Regions from separate parts of the Yersinia enterocolitica subsp. enterocolitica genome, predicted to be linked through region 1. Evidence: predicted binding sites of a transcription regulator. Region 1 holds the regulator's gene; each other region holds the start of a gene.

Region 1 (5,296 bases):
GCCGTCGACACTCTCAATAGTCTTGCAGAGCAACGCAACATCAGCCGTAGTGAACTGATTGAACAGATGTTATTGGCTCAATTGGCGCACTCACAAGAAGGGTTTTAACCCTATCGGTTATCACGACGGCGTGGCGTAAGTGATTACGCCACGCCAATATCCCTATCCCAAATTTTAGAAAGTTTCCCAGTTTGCGTTGTTGTCTACCTTGGCAATAGGCGCTGTCGTTAATACCGTAGCCCGAGGTTTAGCTACCGATTTTGTCCGCACATCATCTGATTGCAATTTAAACACTGCCACTGCTTGGTTTAACTGAGTCGCTTGTTCCTCTAGCGCGGCAGCCGCGCGTGAGGCTTGCTGTACCAACGCAGCATTTTGCTGAGTCACACTGTCCATTTCAGCCACTGCCTGCCCGACCTGAGTGATACCTTTGCTTTGCTCATCTGACGCCGATGCTATCTCACCCATTAAATCGGTGACATTGGTGATGGAACGAACAATTTCATCCATAGTTATCCCGGCACTTTCTACCAAAGCCGAACCACTACTCACCCGGTTAACGGACTCGGTTATCAAGCTATCAATCTCTTTTGCCGCTTGAGCACTGCGCTGGGCCAAATTACGGACTTCACTGGCAACCACCGCGAAACCGCGACCTTGTTCACCTGCTCTGGCCGCTTCAACGGCAGCATTCAGTGCCAGAATATTAGTCTGGAAAGCGATACTGTTAATCACTGTTGTAATTTCAGCTATCTTACGTGAACTGGCTGAAATCTCATCCATGGTATGAACCACATCAGCCACCAGCGCCCCGCCTTTTTTGGCGGTAATAGAAGCATTAGCTGCCAATTGGCTGGCATGATGCGCATTATCTGCGTTATGTTTCACCGTTGCCGTCAACTGCTCCATACTGGCGGCCGTCTCTTCCAATGCGGCGGCCTGCTGCTCAGTTCGCGATGATAAATCTGTATTACCGGCTGAAATTTCTGCCGCCCCGTGATAAATCCCATCAGTGCTACTGCGGATAGCTTTTACCGTATTGGCCAAACTGGCTTGCACATCACGTAGCAGCGGAAACAATTTGCCAACGCAATTACGACCAAAATCGGTAATGGGCTGGCCCAGCTGGCCGGAAGCAATCACGCGAAAATGTGCACGAATATCATCCAATGGGCGAACCAGGTTAGCCAACAGGTAGCGATCGGTTGCCAGTAAAATCACTAATCCGGCCACTAAAGCAGAAATTAATGTCATGCTGCTCACTTTTGTCAGGTGAGCAAACTGCTCTTTAGCCACCCCGATAGCCTTGGATGCAGCTTGATTAAAATTCTCCGCAACAGAGCCATATTGCCGGCTCAGCGCTGGCACTGTCTTTTTAGCTAAATCCTGATAGGCCGCGCTATTGTTCGCCATTGCCGCCTGATACAGCGGAGTGACACCTTGATCAATTAATCCGCTCCACCCATCAATCACCCCATTTACCAATGTAGGATCAATCTGTGCATGGTCAATGGCTTTAAACTGCGCCAACTTCTGTTTCAGATTTTCAAGTGCTGCATTGGATGATTTGAGTTCCTTATCTGCATCCGCAATATTGCCGCTCTGACGGTAATCGACTGAGCGGGCAAGACGTGTCACCATCCGAAAATATTGATCCGTCCCCTGATTGACCAAATTCATGTTTTCAACCAACACACTATTAGCATTAGAGGATTGAGTCAGTTGATTCAGCGATAGCAACGTATAACCAGATACACCGCCCCATAGCAGGCAAAATGCCCCAAGCACCCAAAGTAACGCGGCTCTGATAGAAATATTTCTTAAAAACTGCATGTTTGTTCTCCTTCACTGCAAATTGCAACCATTCGGTTACACCGCTGTTATCGGCAATGAGGTTATAAGGTTGAGCCACTCACAAAAATTTAATATCGCATAATCTTGATATCGGCCGGACGAGGTTTTCTGGCACTATATGGCCCTATACATGTGTTATATTATTGGGCCAAACGCTCAGTAATTTGCATAACAATTTGAATTTAAAAGGTATTAAGTTATATGGCAACTGTAGGCATTTTCTTTGGCAGCGATACTGGCAATACCGAAAACATTGCCAAGATGATCCAAAAGCAACTGGGTAAAGATGTTGCTGAGGTTCACGACATTGCCAAAAGCACTAAAGAAGATTTAGAAGGCTTTGATATTCTGCTCATCGGCATCCCAACCTGGTATTACGGTGAAGCTCAATGTGATTGGGATGATTTCTTCCCGACACTGGAAGAAATTGATTTCAACGGCAAATTGGTGGCTATATTTGGCTGTGGCGATCAGGAAGATTATGCAGAATATTTCTGTGATGCGATGGGAACCGTGCGCGATATCATCGAACCACGCGGTGCTGCTATCGTCGGTCACTGGCCAACCGCTGGCTACCACTTTGAAGCGTCTAAAGGCTTGGCGGATGACGATCACTTTATTGGTTTAGCCATTGATGAAGATCGTCAGCCAGAATTGACAAATGAGCGCGTTGAAGCTTGGGTAAAACAGATCAGCGAAGAACTGAATCTGGCCGAAATTACCGGTTAATTTGTCATGTCGGAAACGCGGGGATGAAATTTAATATTGCCACGCGTTTCCGTTGCTTCTATCCCTCTGGTTATACTCTGTTAAGCCACCCACAAATCCGCACTTTCATCCGTGCAAAATGAAAATAAACTGCTACAAATTTGTAACCTTATACTTTGCAGTCATATACTTAAATTATGCAACAATCCCATTCATCAATACATTGCATGATTAATCGGGCAAAGTGTGCAATTATATCTTTGTTAACAACCACGGTTTTCATTTGGGGCTAGCAGTTCTATAATGAGACGCAATTGAGAATATTGCGCCACGGATGTCATAGGCTGAACAGCCTTAATTTGAATCGATAGTAACAGGACTGAATCCGCATGACTGACAACAACAAAGCCTTAAAAAACGCAGGCCTTAAAGTAACACTGCCACGGCTTAAAATTCTGGAAGTGTTGCAAGATCCGGTGTGCCATCACGTCAGCGCGGAAGATCTTTATAAAAAGCTGATCGATATCGGTGAAGAAATTGGTTTAGCAACGGTTTACCGTGTACTGAACCAGTTTGATGATGCCGGTATTGTTACCCGCCATAATTTCGAAGGCGGCAAATCAGTCTTTGAGCTGACGCAGCAACATCATCACGATCATCTGATTTGCCTGGATTGCGGCAAAGTGATCGAATTTAGTAATGAATCCATTGAATCGCTTCAACGTGAAATTGCTAAACAACATGGTATCAAGCTGACCAATCACAGTCTGTATCTGTACGGCCACTGTGAAAGCGGCGATTGCCGTGAAAATGAATCTGCGCACGATAAAAGATAATGTCGTTTTATCGCGTTGACTTATAAAGATTTTAAGCGCTGCTGAAATAAATAATCCGCAAGATGGCCGCCTTTCCCGCTCAGTTACCCAAGTGCAACTCGGTTGGGAGTCAGGTGGTCATTCTTATTTATACCCTTCACCCTTGAAGCCGCTGGGTTGTTAGTTATTCTAATTCCCCCTAATCACTGACGTAGGTGATTTATTCGCTTGCCACCCCACTTATCTGCAATTCCAATGACTTTGGGTATACACCCTATTGCTACCTCCATAAATTTAAAACAAAAAAAACCCCGGACTTGCCGGGGGAAAACCATCAACTCAACTTCACTTAATAGTGTTTACCTAAACCTCAGCAAACAGGAGTTAACATCAGACACAGCACTTTGACAGCAATAATCAAACCTTAACCGGCTCCGCACGACTACTACGTTTACCATCCGGGCTGGTGGAACGAATCAATACGTCGCCACTGACTTTCGGTTGTGCTTTGGCATCATACTGCTGCCATTGTTTTCCGCCATCAGTGGAATACTCGATAATCAGACCCGGTAAGGAGATATTAGCTTCCAATTCCCCGCCAACAACTCGCGCCCCTGGAACTGGCAAGCGATAAGCCACTCCGGCTTTATCCAGTTTCGCCAATTCACGTTGGCCCATAATATTGGCAAAACGCTGCCAATCGGAACTCAACGCCTTGGTGTCAACCCTATGCGTTACGCCACCTTGGTACTCACGACCGGCTTTATAATCCTGCTCCCAAGACGCACGATGCCAGGCACGTTCGGCCAGTGGTAATACTCGAGGGAAAATCATGTATTCCATTTGTTCATCAGTTCGTACTGTTTCATTCCATGATTGAACGGAAATACCGTGCACACCCGGCCAAGGTTTATCACTTTTAGCACTGAAATGATTACCGTCACGGTCGACCGATGTTTCCGCGTTTTGTGGCATATTATCCGGCGCGAAACTAAAGACTTTGGCTTCGTCGCTGAAGCGAGTCGCCCAGTAATAACCGCGCTCATTTGGGTTAACTTCATATGGCATGTCGAAATAGACATAATCCGGATTCGACGCGACCACTTCATAGCCTTTATTGGCCCAATCATTGATTGAGTCAGCGCCGCCCCAATAGAGAGTATCCCAGAAGTTAACGCCAACACGTTTAGTGGCAAAGTCTTTCGACGACTTGGCATCTTTAAGGCCATCTTGCCAGGCTTGCATTTTCTCAATGCCATGGGCATTCACCAACTTGCTGACTTCAATCGCAAAGTGGCTGGAAAGATGCTCAACATCCTGAATTTTGCCTTGCTTGACCATATCCTGACAAACTTGCGATTTAGCCCACGGCTTATCTTCCACACTTTTATCAATAATGCCCTTGCCCGGCTCAATGGTGCCATTTTTATCCTGGAACCCTGCCCCCAGACGGATGTTCTTCGCCTCATCACCACCAAAATGCCAGGTGGTCAATGGCATACCGGCTTCTTTGTGCATCTGCGCCATTTCGCCGATCACTTTGTCGACAAAACGTTTAGACGAATCCAGACATGGGTTGAGATAACTTTTGCGTTCATAGAACTGAACAGAAGTCGTGTTGGAATCATCTGTCGGGTCAACCAGGCGGAACTCGTTGGCTTCTTTTTCCTTACCCTGCTTCATCAAATTGTTGTAACGAGCTTCCATCGAGACGACGGCTGCACGCGCGTGGGCGGGCATATCAATCTCAGGAATGACCTCAATTTGGCGGGCTTTCGCGTATTTCAAAATGTCGATGTAATCATCACGGGTAAAGTGACCCGAGCCCAAATTATTGCTATCCGGGCCTGAGCCCAATTGCGGCAGTAAGCAGGTGTTTTCCGTTAAATCGTGGCAACGCTTGCTGCCCACATCGGTCA
Region 2 (5,296 bases), 2.5 Mb from region 1:
GCCGCCAAACCGTGGCGCACAAACAGGTTATGGGCGCGTTGACGATAATGAACCGGCAGCTGCAACAGCCACCTTTTTACCACTTTGGTATCTCCCAACCACAACCCTTGCAAGTAACTCAGCCAACAACCCAGGCTGGCCGCGGCGGTCAGAATTATCATGGTGGGTAAGAACCCCATGACACCTTTGGCAATTAATGCACCCGCCAATAGCAACAAGCTATCACCGGGGAGGAAAGAAGCCGGTAGCAAACCATTTTCTAAAAAGAGGGTGGTAAAGAGTATGCCGTAAATAACCCAAATCACATTCGGGTCGGCAAGTTTACTAAAATCCTGCTGCCATAAGGCATGAAGGATTTCGCGTAATACATCCATTTCTGTTCCTGTTTGCCTATCATGTGAGGATATTGTTGTGAGGTCTTACCTAGTGTATCCGTAATGGTGCTGATCCACATTGATCTTATCCTCAATAACCAAATTTTTGAGGGTATATATACGTGCTGTTGATACTATTTGTGTAAGAGAGGATTAATGCGCAGGTATTGTCACCGCGCATTAACAAACCCTATCACTCAGAAATTTTACTGCGTAGCTTTGATGCGCTCAAACCCAGCGGTTAAATCGTCCTGCAAATCTTGCACATTTTCCAGTCCAATGTGCAGACGGAACAGTGTGCCTTTGATTCCTTCTCCCTCATATTTGCGGATTGCCCGGATATCCTTGGGTTGATAGCCCAGAATCAAGGACTCAAATCCACCCCATGAGAAAGCCATACTGAAATGGGTAAAGTGGTCGAGATAGGACTCTAACTGTTGCTGAGTTAGCTCTTCTTTTAATTCAAAAGAAAACAGGCCATTGCAGCCAGTAAAATCTCGTTGGTAGAATTCATGCCCTTTACAGCTGGGCAGTGCGGGGTGATAAACCGCAGCAACTTCCGGTCGCTTTGCTAGCCAGTTGGCGATTTCAATACTGTTTTTTTCGTGCTGCTTTAAGCGCACACCCAGTGTACGTAGGCCTCGGCTGGCAAGATAAGCGGTATCGGCATCCACCATTTGCCCCATCAGGTATGAGTCTTCCCGCAGTTGCTCCCAACAACGCTCATTGGCAACCGCAATCCCCAGCATGGCATCGGAATGACCAATAATATATTTAGTGCCTGATTGGATCGAGATATCAATATCAAAATCCAAGGCTTTAAACAGCACCCCAGCCGCCCAAGTATTGTCCATCATGATAATCATTTCAGGAGCAACCGCACGGATAGCTTTCACTATGGCGGGGATATCTTGCACTTCCATGGTGATGGAACCCGGTGATTCAAGGAAAACCACTTTGGTTTCCGGTGTGATTAATGAAGCTATCTCCGCGCCCATCATAGGATCAAAATAAGTGGTGGTGATATTCATGCGCGATAAGATTTTATCGCAAAAACTTTGCGCCGGTTCATAGGCCGAGCCGGTCATCAACAGATGATCGCCAGTGGCAACAAATGACAAAATGGCATTGCTGATAGCCGCGGCACCGCAAGGATAAAGCACACAACCCGCGCCGCCTTCGAGTTCGGTCATGGCTTCTTGCAAGGAGAAGTGGGTTAACGTGCCTCTGCGACCATAGAATAACTCACCATTGCCGCGATTAATCGTGGCATGCTTTTTCGCTTTCACCGAGTCGAATACCAGAGAAGATGCGCGCTGAATAACGGTATTGACCGAGCCTTGGGTGAATTTCTTACTCCTACCTGCGCTAACTAAGGTTGTTGCCAGTTTTTCTGTCGTAGGTTTATTTGCAGACATGTCGCGTTGCCACCTTCTTATCAGCGTGTCCATTATTCTATGGTCAGCATTCATTATAGGAATGTATTTATCCCTTACGTTAGCATGATGATTGTTATGTGAGAGCAGCTTTTACCATGAAAAAAAATCAATAGGGCGACTCGCTGTTTTCTGGAGGTTTGCGATGGAAAAATGTTGTGTAAGTGGCGAAATAGGAAATTTATTAAGGTGTTTTCGTGAGGTGATTCCTTAATAAATATGAGCGTGCCTTATGCAGTTAATCCTTTTTCATCTTTACATAGCATGTCATTCAGTCTTTACAGCCAAGATCGCCTATCCGTTTATCATGCTGGGTAGTCCCTGATATCAGGGCAATTCTTATTTTTTCTCAAAAAATAGGCGCAAATACTAATGATAATTACTATCAATCCCCCATTTGTTTGATATGATCGGCAGCTGATTTCGTCCTTAAATTGATCTGTATATTGGGTGGAGGCACAGCGTGAAAACAGCTGGCAAAAAGATTAAAGATAAATCATTCGTGCAAGGCCGAATGATGAAAGGCGCGATGGCATTATTGCTGGTGGCAGGTTTAACCGGTCATGCATTCGCCGCGCCAGGCAACAGCGGTGCAGTTGCTGCATCTGTTACAACACCAACAACGGCAACATCAACGCCGCTACCTGCGCCGGAAATCACCCCAGTCGCGGCAACGCCTGCTAATGCAGACACTGTTGCCCCTGCCACATCTGCGCCAGCGGTTCAGCCACTCACGGCTCCAGCACCACAAGGGCTGGCAATGGACCTCTCGGTCTGGGGCATGTATCAACATGCCGACGTAGTGGTTAAAGGCGTAATGATTGGTCTGGTACTGGCATCCATCGTGACCTGGACCATTTTGTTCTCCAAAGGTACCGAGTTATTCCGTGCACGTCGCCGCTTACAGCAAGAGCATGAGGTTATCGGCGCGGTTACTGACCTTGATACTGCATCCGAGCGGGCAGCGGCTTTTTCTCCTGAGAGTATCAGCGGCCTGTTACTGCGTGAGGCGCAAAATGAGCGTCTATTATCGGCAGAATCGAACGATAACAACGGTATTAAAGAACGTACTGCTTTTCGTCTGGAGCGCCGAGTGGCGGCCATCAGCCGCCAAATGGGCAAAGGCAACGGTTTCCTGGCAACCATCGGAGCTATTTCTCCGTTTGTCGGCTTGTTTGGTACGGTTTGGGGCATCATGAACAGCTTTATCGGTATTGCCCACTCACAAACAACCAATCTGGCAGTTGTTGCTCCAGGTATTGCAGAAGCATTGTTGGCGACAGCGCTCGGCTTGGTGGCCGCAATCCCTGCGGTAGTTATCTATAATATTTTCGCTCGTTTGATTGGGTCTTACCGTGCTCAGGTAGGGGACGTCGCCGCACAGGTATTATTGCTACTGAGCCGTGATCTTGATTTGAGCAGCAGCGCTGAAGCAAAGTCTCCTAAGCAACCTCATCAATTGCGTGCGGGGTGATTTATGTCCATGCGGATGAACGATAACCTTGATGAAAGCGCTGAACTGCACGAAATTAATGTGACGCCTTTCATTGATGTCATGCTGGTATTGCTGATTATCTTTATGGTGGCAGCGCCATTGGCCACAGTTGATATCAAAGTGGATTTACCGGCATCTTCCGCGGTACCACAGCCGCGGCCAGAGAAACCGGTATTTTTGACTGTTAAGGCTGATAACCAGCTTTATGTTGGCGATCAGCAGGTTGACCGTGAGACACTGGCGGCGGCTCTGGATAAAGTGACCCAATCTAATAAAGAAACCACCATCTTCTTCCAGGCGGATAAAGTGGTGGATTATGAAACTCTGATGAGTGTGATGGATGCACTGCGTAAATCGGGTTATCTCAAGGTCGGGTTAGTCGGTATGGAAGCGGGCGGCGCGAAATAATCAAGCTGGCGCGGTGAATGCTACCGCGCCTAATATTGGAGATTATTTTTTGGGAGTATTACGTCCGACCTCACTTGTTGCTGACTTGCTAATGGCTTGTTGTATGTCACGCATCAGCTCATCAGCATTATGGGCTTCATAATAATTATCTTTACCAACACATTGTCTCCAGTTAATATATTCAGGTTCATTTACATCATCATCCGGTGAATATGCAATGGCAATAAATGCCATTTGAATACCACTACTTATAACCCTCTCACACATCCCTTTCTCTACAAGCGTTTTGCTGATAAAAAGCCCTTTATTTGGTAAAAAATTATCTTGATAAGTATCCACACCATCTGAAAGAATAATCATTAGTTTTCTATGGCGATTATTAGCTTCTTTCTTAAATAGATTATTAGCCGATAGTATCCCCGAGCTTATTAGTGTCCACCCATATGGTTCCATTTTTATTATATTATCTATATTATTAATATATTGTTCCTGCTCTAACGAGTATGCGTTGGAAGCTTGCAGGCAAACATTCTTAGTTCTGACATCACTCATAGGTATATCAATGGTTTGTGCGTTTCCGGTAATTGATTCAATTGTCTTATCATAGTCAATAATATCGCCAATATAATCAAGAAGGAGCAAAGCATTGGAACTTTTTTTTATCTCGTCCGAGAGGTAATTCCCTTTGGGCTTATATATCTTTGATGAAAAAGGAAAATGGCAATATGTTTTTTGCTGTTGATTCTCGAAAACTATTCTCTTTGTTCCCCATGAAAAAGGGATGTAACCTATAGCATTAATATTACTATTATTCATAATAATATCATGCAATTTTCTAAATGCCGATCTTAAGGCATTTATTCGTTCGTGATCATTTGGTTCATTGACATCAAAATTGTACAACATTGAGCCTGAATAGTCAGCGACAAAAATCACATCGGTCAGATCACTGGCTTCTATGGCTTTATTTTTTATGGCCACACCATTATCTGTGATATTAATATCGGTAATCGCGTTGGTGAGGGAGGTTTGAGTTAAAAATTTAGCTGGATAAGCCATAGTAACAGCAGCATTGTATTCAAGATAATAAGTATTATCATTTATATTAATTATGGGTACTGAAAATTCTTTAGAAGGTAAATAGGCATTCGCATAAGATAAAACTAATGCATTATTTTTAATTTGTTGGGGCTCATCCGGTATTGCATTATTTTCGATGGTCAGTGCTAATGTTGCTTGCTCAATAGCATCTGAGAGCTTGGCTTTTCTCTGTAAGTAATGTGAAATTTCAAACGTTATAAAAATTAGCGCAATAAAAAAAGGTAAAATAATCATAAAAGAAATTAAAATTGTACCTTGTTCATTTTTTTTAAATAGCGTGAAATGATTTAATTTATGGATGGTATCTGGTTGGATTCGCATAAATAGCCTATATGATATTTTATCTAAATTAAGTATTATCGCTCGATAGTTATAGCTGATGACTTTATTGCCGGAACCGACACATCAGTGCTAAATAGATTGCTATACCAAGGTATCGTCGGCAGGCATAAGGTCACCTGGTAAAGTGGTATCCAGCGACC
Region 3 (5,296 bases), 4.0 Mb from region 1:
TTGATAACCGCTCTCAGTTAGCCCCTTGCAAGAGGGCAAATATCCGCAAAACCTCCCCGCATAATAACCATACATTAGGAATGGATACCATCTCTCGGTGAAAATCTCGTGCTGTTGATAGGGCTTTTAGAACGCGGAATGAGGAGGAGAAAATATTGTGGCGATAAATGAAGCAGAAACAGCCGATAATGACGGTTCCTGCATTTTCGGGTAAAGCGGATTTAATAGCCCGGTGACTGGCGGGGCGACTGCACCGATGGGCGCTCCGGCGGCCTAAGCCGCTACGACCCATTCGGTACATTTCCCCGCTTATCAACTCCGTTATTGCTATGAAAAACCACTATTTTTAGGTGATTTTCCTAACGGTTAAAACTGGGTATTCAAGCTAATAAAATATGTCCGGCCAGGCTCATTATAGGTTGCTGCACCGGCACCGGCGATATTTGCGACGTTCTGGGCATTACCCTCACGGAACTGGCGTTTATCGAACAAGTTTTCAATACCGGTGGTCACACTGACATTTTTGGTCACTGTGTAGCTGGCGCTCAGACCAAAGATGGCGTACGGACTAACTTCATTGCGCGCCGTACCGGTGACTGGCAGACCCTGATAGTCATATTTCTTCGGTTTCTGACGCCCATACCATGTCACGGTAGACAGTAAGGACAAATCATCCGTAGCCTGCCAATTCACTGAGCTGTTCAGGGTAAACTCCGGTGTGATAGATAAGTAATCACCGGTAGATTTGTTCTTCGACTCCAGCATGTAGGTCAGGTTACTGCTCCATTGCACCGTGTCAGTGAAGGGTACCGTCAGGTTACCTTCCAGCCCTTCAACCAAGGCTTTCGGCACATTTTCCCATTTGAAAATATCGGAATTAGCATAAGTTCCGGTACCGCCATTAGCTGTCCCCAGGGAGACTAAACCTGGCTCAATCTTATTACGGTAATCGTTACGGAAATAAGTGATACCCGCAATAATGCCATCATCATGGAATTCGAAACCGATCTCTTTGTTGACGCTGGTTTCTGCTGACAAATCGTCATTACCCATCAAGTAACAACTGCCGCCGCCGCCATAGCAACCCTGACCACGGCTATACAGCAGATAATTTGGGTTGGTTTGATAGAGGTTTGGCGCTTTATAGGCGCGGGCAATCCCCATTTTCATGGTGAAGTAATCGCCCAGTTCCTGTGACAGGTTTAACCCCGGACTCCAATTGCTCCCTGCGGTACTGTGATGGTCAAAACGCAGCGCTGGGGTCAGCATTGTGGTGTCTGTCAGCTCGATATTATCTTCAACAAACACCGACGCTATCTGTGCTGAGGTGCGCGTATTTCGGCCTGTTCCCGTTAAACCACTGACACTGCCACCCTCAGTCGTCGTCTGGGTGTTGGAAGTCGGGTCATTCATTTTCTGGTCATTCCATTCCGCACCGACAGTCAGCACTTGATTAACCCCTAACTCAAATGGCAGGTTAACCTCGGAATGGGCCAGATAGTTGTCCAGCTTGATTGTACTGAAATAATTATTTGAGAAGATACCCTCGGTACCCCCTGCCAGCCCCTCATTAATACGTGAGTTGCGGGTATTTTCATACTGTACATAGGAGGTGGTACTGACACCGTTATCCCAAAAACCACGGTGCGTTAACGAGAAATTATCGCGATACATCACGTTGGTTTCCGCGCCATATAGGCTGCGCACAATGGCATTGCTGTTGGTATTTTGTGTATCACCAGCATAAATATTCCCCTGACGGCTATAGCCCGCCTCGAACTCCAGGGATTGGCCCTGCGCAAACTCCCAACGCAGTAACCCGTTGATATCTTTATTACGAACCCCTTCACGCCCAGCAGGCAATGTGCCAGCCTGATTACCGGTTCGGGCAGATTCATGGCCTTGGTTAATATCCCAATCATCAGCATCAGTTTTATTGTATCCACCGTATAAACGGAAACTGACGGTATCACTGAGTGGCCCCAACAGGCTGAAGTCAGTACGACGGGTCGCGCCCTCTTCGCTATGTTGCGGCAGATTCATGTAAGCATTCCAACTGCCATGCAGTTCTTTGTCCGGCTGTTTGGTGATGATATTCACCACCCCACCGGCGGCACCATTACCATAGCGCGCGGCGGCTGGCCCACGTAATACTTCGATTTTCTCAACCATATTCGCCGGAACCCAGTTGGTATCACCACGGGTATCGCGCTCACCACGCCAGCCATAACGCACCGCATTGCGGCTCGAAACGGGAATGCCATCAATCATAATTAGGGTATTTTCAGGCCCCATGCCGCGAATATCGATCTGGCGGTTATTCCCGCGCTGACCGCTGGCTGAGTTACCGGAGAGGTTAACGCCAGGCATGGTACGGATAATTTCAGACAAATCATTAGCTGGAGGTCGTTTGCGGATATCTTCCGCCGTGATAGTCGAGGCGCCAAGTGCTTGACGGACTTGCTGCTGGGCCGTGACTACCAAGGTATCGCCAGTGGTTGCTTTGTTGTCAGTCGCCGTTGTTTCTTTTTGTTGTGTTGCGGCTGTATCAGACCCTGCCTGAGTGGTATCTTGTGTCTGCGCCCAAAGCGGAGTCGAAATGCAGATACCAATCAAGCTCGCTAAGGTCGTCAGAGAGCGCCGCTGCCATTTTACTTTCATTACACTTTCCCCGATGCAAACGCCCACAGCAAATGTCAGCAGAGGAAAGTCTCTGCCAATCTATTCATAGGGCAACAAAAACGAACAAGATTGATAATTATTTTCATTATCAATTCATCTGGCTAATTGTTACATTTGCCATCAGAAAAATGGTTTGTGCAAACAGCAAAACCCTTTGTTATAAAGTCAATGTTGTCAAAACATGAATATCTTTAGAGAGGCCATCATGTCGGCGGTGAAGAAAAACAAGTTGCGCAATATTTCCCCGTCATCCAAACCGATTTATCGCGACCAAATTGTGCAACAGTCAAATCTGGTGGCCAGCGACTATCAACTGAGTGGCGCGAAGTCATTGTCCACTGATCCGGTTTTGTATGGCGATTTTCAAGTATTACGTCTGAATCCGCATCTGATCCTGCATACCGCGAATGTGACTAACCTCTACGATATCAAAACTCAGAATCAGCTCAATCCGGCGCTGAAGCTAGCAATTGTGGTCAGTGGCAGTGCACATATCTCATTTGGCGGTAAAGAACTGCATTTGCAGGAAAAGGGCGATGCCTCACTGGTTTCCCTGACTGAAAACACCCTATTTACTCGCCACGGTAAGAACAATAGCCATGAGCGCACTCTGACCCTCACCTTTGACCGTGAATGGCTGTATGGCGATCTATTACCGCAAGCCGGTTCTTGGGATACGTTATACAACTTTACTCAGCAACATCTGGCGATTCATTTATGGCGGCCATCAGTTCACGCCCAAGCCATCGCCCAGAAAATAGCGAGTGCTCCGCCCTTTGCAACTCCACTGGAACGTTTGCATTGTGAAACACAATGTATTGGCTTAATTATCGAAGCATTCAGTTCGCTGGAGCAGCAGGCGTTACAGCAAAATAAAGTCTCTTTACGTGGCATGAATCGAATCCAGCAAGTACGTGATTGGCTGGAAAGTGGCGAGGCAGACCATCTATCGATGAGTGAATTGGCGCGTTTGGTCAATATGAGTCAAAGCACTTTGCAGCGGCGTTTTCGTGAAAGCTACAACATTACGGTATTTGAGTATTTACGCCATTGCCGTTTAAAGCGCGCCATGCTGGCTATCCAGAAAGAAGGGATCACTATCGATCAAGCGGCAACTATTGCGGGTTATACCAGCCCGGCGAATTTCGCTACGGCGTTGCGCCGCACTTTCGATATTTCGCCCAGCCAATTACGAGTTGGGGTTATCTTTGATCGCTAAAATTATTGATCGCTAAAGTTATTGATCGTTAAAAACTAAGCGATCAAAAGCGCCTGATTTATACCATCCCTTAAACAAAAAAACGCCCCCTATTCAGGAGCCGTCTCAGACTGCTGACAAACCTCAAGGACTCGATCTTGCAAGGTGAAGGCAGGTAGAAGAGTAAAGCGTCCGCGCCAGGGAGGGGTTTACGGCGTCTTTACGATCTGCCTGTTTTCACCGTTACGGGCACTTTGTCATTAACCTCAAACGGCCCCTATTCAGGAGCCGTCTATTATCTTACTGCGTCAGCGAAAACTTATTTCTTTTTCGCTTTCGGGTTAGGCAAGTCAGTAATGCTACCTTCGTAGATTTCTGCTGCCAGGCCGACAGATTCATGCAACGTTGGGTGAGCATGGATAGTTAATGCGATATCTTCAGCATCACAACCCATCTCGATTGCCAGACCGATTTCACCTAACAGTTCACCACCGTTAGTCCCGACAATTGCACCACCGATGATACGGTGTGTTTCTTTGTCGAAAATCAATTTGGTCATACCGTCTGCACAATCAGACGCGATAGCACGACCTGATGCCGCCCACGGGAAGGTGGAGGTTTCGTAGCTGATGCCCTTTTCTTTGGCTTCTTTCTCGGTCAAACCAACCCATGCGACTTCTGGTTCAGTGTACGCAATGGATGGAATAACTTTCGGATCGAAGTAATGCTTCATGCCGGAGATAACTTCAGCAGCAACATGGCCTTCGTGAACACCTTTATGTGCCAGCATTGGCTGACCCACGATGTCACCGATAGCAAAGATGTGCGGTACGTTGGTACGCAGTTGTTTATCAACGTGGATAAAGCCACGTTCGTCAACTTCAACGCCAGCCTGACCTGCATCCAGTAATTTACCGTTAGGGACACGGCCGATAGCCACCAGCACTGCATCATAACGCTGTGGTTCTGCTGGCGCTTTTTTGCCTTCCATCGTGACATAGATACCGTCTTCTTTGGCTTCTACCGCAGTCACTTTGGTTTCCAGCATCAGGTTGAATTGCTTACTGATACGTTTGGTAAAGACCTTCACTACGTCTTTGTCAGCAGCCGGAATAACTTGATCAGCCATTTCGACTACATCAATCTTCGACCCCAACGCATGGTAAACCGTACCCATTTCCAGACCGATGATCCCGCCGCCCATGACCAGCAAACGCTCAGGAACGGTTTTCAGTGCCAGCGCATCAGTGGAGTCCCAAACACGTGGGTCTTCATGAGGAATGAATGGCAGTTGGATTGGACGAGAGCCAGCGGCGATAATCGCGTTATCGAAAGTAATGGTCGTCGGGCCGTTTTCACCCTCAACCACTAGGGTGTTAGCGCCAGTGAACTTACCTAAACCGTTAACTACTTTGA
Region 4 (5,296 bases), 3.1 Mb from region 1:
TACAACAACACGCCGGACAGGAACGCAATATCGCTACCGGAACGGATGGGCGTGTAGAAGTCAGCCACCGATGCAGTACGGGTAAAGCGTGGGTCTATCACCAGCAACTTGGCATTGTTGTGGATTTTGGCTTCCATCGCCCAGCGGAACCCCACCGGATGCGCTTCTGCCGCATTACCGCCCATGACGATAATTAAGTCTGCGTTCTTGATGTCAACCCAGTGGTTGGTCATCGCACCGCGACCAAATGTTGGAGCAAGACTTGCTACCGTTGGTCCGTGTCAGACACGTGCTTGGTTGTCTACGGCAAGCATGCCGAGAGCGCGACTAAATTTCTGGGTCAGATAACCCGTCTCATTACTGGATGCAGAAGCACACAGCATACCGGTACTCAGCCAACGGTTGACGGTCACGCCCGCATCGTTGGTCTTAATGAAATTAGCGTCCCGGTCTTCTTTCATCAGCTTGGCAATGCGGTCAAATGCATCATTCCAAGTGATTCGCTGCCATTTGTCTGAACCTGGCGCGCGATATTCTGGGTATTTCAAGCGGCTTTCGCTGTGAATAAAATCCACCAGCCCCGCACCTTTAGGGCACAGCGCACCACGGTTGACCGGATGATCCGGGTCCCCTTCAATGTGGAAAATACTCTCTTTGGCGTTTTTAGCACCATCGCCGAGGCTATACATCAAAAGCCCGCAACCGACGGAGCAATATGTGCAGGTATTCCGCGTTTCACGGGCGCGCAGCAACTTATAATTGCGCGTTTCCGCCAGCGCCACCGACGGCGTAAAGCCAAGTGCCGCGACCGTGGTTCCTGCCATACCGCCAGCGCAGATCTTAAAGAACTGCCTTCTGCTGACCTGCATGGGTCTCTCCTTCATTCATTGTCACATTGTATGAATTTAAAATTCAGTTCGCGCTTCCCTCAACAAAACCAGAAGCGCTAAAATCGCTGACGCAATATCACCTTTATCGGTGTGGGATACATTTCTATATAAATGGAATTATACCCATACCATTCTTAATGTGAATGTTACCACATTGTGATTATGGGTTATAACTTTCAGGGCCGCATAGTGAGCCAGATCAAACCTTCAGATATTGACCTCTCCACCGAAATTTGCGGTGCCAGGCAACTTAACGTGCTACAGCGCCATCACATGGCAGAACCGCAATTGGATTGGCTGGCAGAAGAAGTGCCGGTAGCGCTGGTATACAACGGCATTTCTCATGTGGTGATGATGGCGACCCCTAAGGATTTAGAGGCTTTCGCGCTGGGGTTTTCGTTGTCAGAAGGCATTATTACCGCGCCACAAGAAATCTATGCCATTGATGTCACACCCAGCTGTAATGGCATAGAAGTTAACATTGAACTCTCCAGCCGCCGTTTTGCAGGTTTAAAAGAACGCCGCCGAGCTATGGCTGGCCGCACTGGGTGTGGAGTTTGTGGTATCGAACAACTGGACGATATTTTCCGCCCCATCGCCCCCCTGCCTTTCACTCAGACCTTTAATTTGAATCAACTCGATAATGCGCTGGCACAGCTCAAACAAGTGCAAACAGTGGGTCAACTAACCGGCTGTACCCATGCTGCCGCCTGGATTAATCCTCAAGGCGAATTATTAGGTGGCTGTGAAGATGTGGGTCGTCATGTGGCGCTGGATAAGCTGCTGGGGGTTCGAGCTAAACAGCCGTGGCAGCAAGGCGCGGTGCTGGTTTCCAGCCGCGCCAGTTATGAGATGGTGCAGAAAACGGCTATGTGTGGAGCCGAGATTTTATTTGCTGTTTCAGCTGCAACAACCTTAGCAGTTGAGGTAGCCGAGCGGTGTAATCTCACCTTGGTTGGCTTCAGTAAACCCGGCCGGGCAACGGTGTATACCCACCCAAATCGGATTCAGGAATAGAAAGACCACACAATAAGTACGGCATTGATAATCATTTTCAATATCATTTAATTAACTATAATGATCCGAATGCTTACGCGGTGCTTACTTTTTTTGTGCCGCCCTACACCTACGGAGACGATGATTATGAGTTACTCACTGCCATCCCTGCCTTATGCTTATGACGCCCTGGAACCACACTTCGATAAGCAGACGATGGAAATCCATCACACCAAACACCACCAAACCTATGTTAACAATGCAAACACGGTGTTGGAAAGCTTCCCTGAGCTGGCTAAATTCAGTGTTGAAGATCTGATCAAAGATCTGGACAAAGTCCCGGCTGAAAAACGTACCTTTATGCGTAATAACGCCGGTGGCCATGCTAACCACAGCTTGTTCTGGAAAGGCCTGAAACTGGGCACCACCTTAGCCGGTGACCTGAAAGCGGCTATTGAGCGCGACTTCGGCAGCGTTGACAGCTTCAAAGAGAAATTTGAAGCTGCTGCGGCAACACGTTTCGGTTCAGGCTGGGCCTGGCTGGTACTGAAAGACGACGGCAAACTGGCTGTTGTTTCGACTGCTAACCAAGACAGCCCGCTGATGGGTGAAGCTGTTTCTGGCGCATCAGGTTTCCCAATTGTGGGCCTGGATGTGTGGGAACACGCTTACTATCTGAAATTCCAAAACCGCCGCCCAGACTACATCAAAGCATTCTGGAACGTGGTTAACTGGGACGAAGCAGCCGCGCGCTTCGCTCAAGCTAAGTAACGAAAGCAGCTACACCCTATAGCTTCAAGTTCGAAAGATATATGCCAGCAAGGCCCTCTTGCTGGCATTTTTTATTGCTAAAGTTTAGTCAATTCTTGCCGATAGAATGTACAAGAAGGTCACTGGTACTCATGGATATTAAGTCCATGAACTATAACCCTAAATAATTCGAGTTACAGGAAGGCGGTCAACGCACATGCAACTTGAAGTATGACGGGTATTGCGTTTGGGAAAAGCACTCTTGCCAAGGCTGCCCCACATACCGCCAGTTCCCCGAAATCCTCTAATAATTAGACCTCCCCAAACTCACCTACGCTGATTGATTTGCAGCAAAAACACCGTACAACGGAGAAGAACATGGCAGCATTTAGCAAAGTTTTTGGTCACTTTGAAAACGTGAAAGTCGGTAAAAAGCTGGGGTTAAGCTTTTTCCTGATGTTGTTATTGGTTGGGATCATCGCTGGTACCACCGCATATCATTTCTCCGTCATTGAAGAACATGCTTATAAAGTCGATTTGAGCTACAAAATTAATGATGAGGCTAATCAGGCGAAATATAACCGTGCGTTATATGAACGTACCTATGACCTGCAATATATTAAAGAAAACTCTCAACATATCAATAATATAAAAAATCTATTAACTCAAAGCGAAAGCCTTGGCTGGTCGGAAAACAACCGCAAGACAATCAGTAGCATTGCCGATGTGGTAGACGAATATCTGCAACAACAGAGCAATTTTGTTAATGCGGTGGCTCATAAGGACGATGTACGCAAAAGTTGGAATATTTCTGAAACCCAGAAGAACCTCAATGAGTTACAGCAAAGTTTGCTTAATGAGGGTGCTGATACCAACACCCAGATTCTGCTGGCGGAAATGAACCAAAAGTTAATGACCGTGCGCTATAACGCGCGAGGTTTATTACTGGATCGCAACCAGGATGCAGAGTCTTCATTGATTACCTCAATCAATATTGCCAACAGCGCGGCGAATGCTTTCATGCCGGTGCTATCAGCCGATCAGCAAAAACTATTAGCTCCAGTCATTTCCAGTCTCAGTATCTATAAAGACAACGTATTAGCCTATTTACCGGCATATCAGCAAGAGCTGGAAGTGGGTAAAGTGATGGAAGAGAATGCCAATGAATTAAATAAGTTGGCGACGCATTTGTTCACTCAAGAACTGCAAGGTACTCATGATGAAATCAATAATGCGCAATTGCAGCTAGCTATAGCAGCTATTGCGGCCCTGATATTGGGTTTACTGATTTCATGGCGCATGACCCGCCAGATTACTGTGCCACTGCGCACCACATTGGCGATGGCCGAGCGCATTGCCACTGGTGATTTAACCGCAGCAACCACCTCCAATCGTACGGATGAACTGGGCCTGCTGATGAATGCCGTCGCCCGAATGAATGAAAACCTGCGTGCCATGATTGACGAAATTCGCATTGGCGTCAGCCAGGTGTCTCATGCCTCCGGCGAGATTGCCGCTGGCAATACTGATTTATCATCCCGAACAGAGCAACAAGCAGCTGCGGTAGAAGAAACTGCCGCCAGTATGGAGCAGTTGAATGCTACGGTTAAACAGAATGCTGATAATGCCCACCATGCTAATCAGCTAGCGACGGAAGCATCACAAACCGCGCAGCAAGGCGGCAAGCTGGTTAACGATGTGGTACGCACCATGAACGATATTTCCGGCAGTTCTAAACGCATTTCTGAAATCACCTCAGTGATTAACAGTATTGCTTTCCAGACTAATATTCTGGCGCTGAATGCCGCAGTTGAAGCGGCGCGCGCCGGTGAACAAGGCCGCGGTTTTGCTGTGGTCGCGAGCGAAGTACGTAATTTGGCACAACGCAGTGCACAGGCAGCAAAAGAAATTGAAGGGTTGATTGGAGAGTCGGTGTCTCAAGTCAATGCCGGTACATCGTTGGTACAAAATGCGGGTCAAACTATGGAAGATATTGTCCGCTCAGTGACCCATGTACGCGATATCATGGCTGAAATTGCCTCTGCCTCAGATGAACAAAGCCGGGGTATCACCCAGGTGAGTCAGGCTATCTCGGAAATGGACAGCACCACTCAACAGAACGCCGCATTGGTGGAAGAGTCTGCCGCTGCCGCTGATTCACTGGCAGAACAAGCTATCTTACTGGCACAAGCGGTTGCCGTGTTCCGCCTGTCCGAAGCAGAAACTGAATCTGTTCAAAGCGAAACAACCACGCCACGGGCAACCACTCCACGCCCAGCGCCAGAGACGAACCGTAGCCAACAGCAGGATAACTGGGAAACCTTCTGATTCTGCGTTAAACCATGGAGCCCTGCCGTCAGGCAGGGTATTCTGAGTCTCCCTTCTGAACGCAGACAAGGAGAGCAGATGAAATATCCACAGGTTTATATCGGTAAAATCGAGCCTTACAGCGGCAGTTCCCCAAGTGCCATTGGCAAACGTCAGGTGCAGGGCAGCATTATGCTCACATCTCTGGGTCTGGAAGGGGATGAACAAGCCGAAACTCGCTTTCACGGCGGCCCGGATCGGGCGTTATGCCACTACCCACGCGAGCATTACGCTCACTGGAGACAACAATTTCCTGAACAGGCTGAGTTTTTTTCCGCTCCGGCTTACGGCGA

The links. Region 1 encodes Fur, which represses iron uptake genes when iron is present. Its sites were predicted from a motif close to ATAATAATGAGAACNACTATCAA; they were not measured.
Positions count from the first base shown of each region.
Region 2: exbB (tol-pal system-associated acyl-CoA thioesterase) is a predicted target of Fur. The motif match lies at 2,177-2,199, and genes of this name have one in related genera.
Region 3: FGL26_RS19615 (TonB-dependent siderophore receptor) is a predicted target of Fur. The motif match lies at 2,752-2,774, and genes of this name have one in related genera.
Region 4: sodA (superoxide dismutase [Mn]) is a predicted target of Fur. The motif match lies at 1,932-1,954, and genes of this name have one in related genera.

Region 1 covers NZ_LR590469.1:120,856-126,151, reverse strand. The annotation lists gene ybfE (LexA regulated protein) at 1-108, shown strand, start outside; gene FGL26_RS00620 (methyl-accepting chemotaxis protein) at 175-1,833, opposite strand; gene fldA (flavodoxin FldA) at 2,056-2,583, shown strand; gene fur (ferric iron uptake transcriptional regulator) at 2,952-3,398, shown strand; gene FGL26_RS00605 (beta-N-acetylhexosaminidase) at 3,795-5,296, opposite strand, start outside.
Region 2 covers NZ_LR590469.1:2,642,341-2,647,636, reverse strand. The annotation lists gene FGL26_RS12635 (DedA family protein) at 1-374, opposite strand, end outside; gene metC (cystathionine beta-lyase) at 581-1,792, opposite strand; gene exbB (tol-pal system-associated acyl-CoA thioesterase) at 2,274-3,284, shown strand; gene exbD (TonB system transport protein ExbD) at 3,288-3,713, shown strand; gene FGL26_RS12615 (pilus assembly protein) at 3,756-5,135, opposite strand; gene tadF (tight adherence pilus pseudopilin TadF) at 5,171-5,296, opposite strand, start outside.
Region 3 covers NZ_LR590469.1:4,162,945-4,168,240, reverse strand. The annotation lists gene FGL26_RS19615 (TonB-dependent siderophore receptor) at 367-2,661, opposite strand; gene FGL26_RS19610 (helix-turn-helix transcriptional regulator) at 2,888-3,901, shown strand; gene lpdA (dihydrolipoyl dehydrogenase) at 4,200-5,296, opposite strand, start outside.
Region 4 covers NZ_LR590469.1:3,239,902-3,245,197, forward strand. The annotation lists gene fdnG (formate dehydrogenase-N subunit alpha) at 1-869, opposite strand, end outside; gene fdhD (formate dehydrogenase accessory sulfurtransferase FdhD) at 1,053-1,907, shown strand; gene sodA (superoxide dismutase [Mn]) at 2,034-2,657, shown strand; gene FGL26_RS15440 (methyl-accepting chemotaxis protein) at 3,015-4,964, shown strand; gene yiiM (6-hydroxyaminopurine reductase) at 5,043-5,296, shown strand, end outside.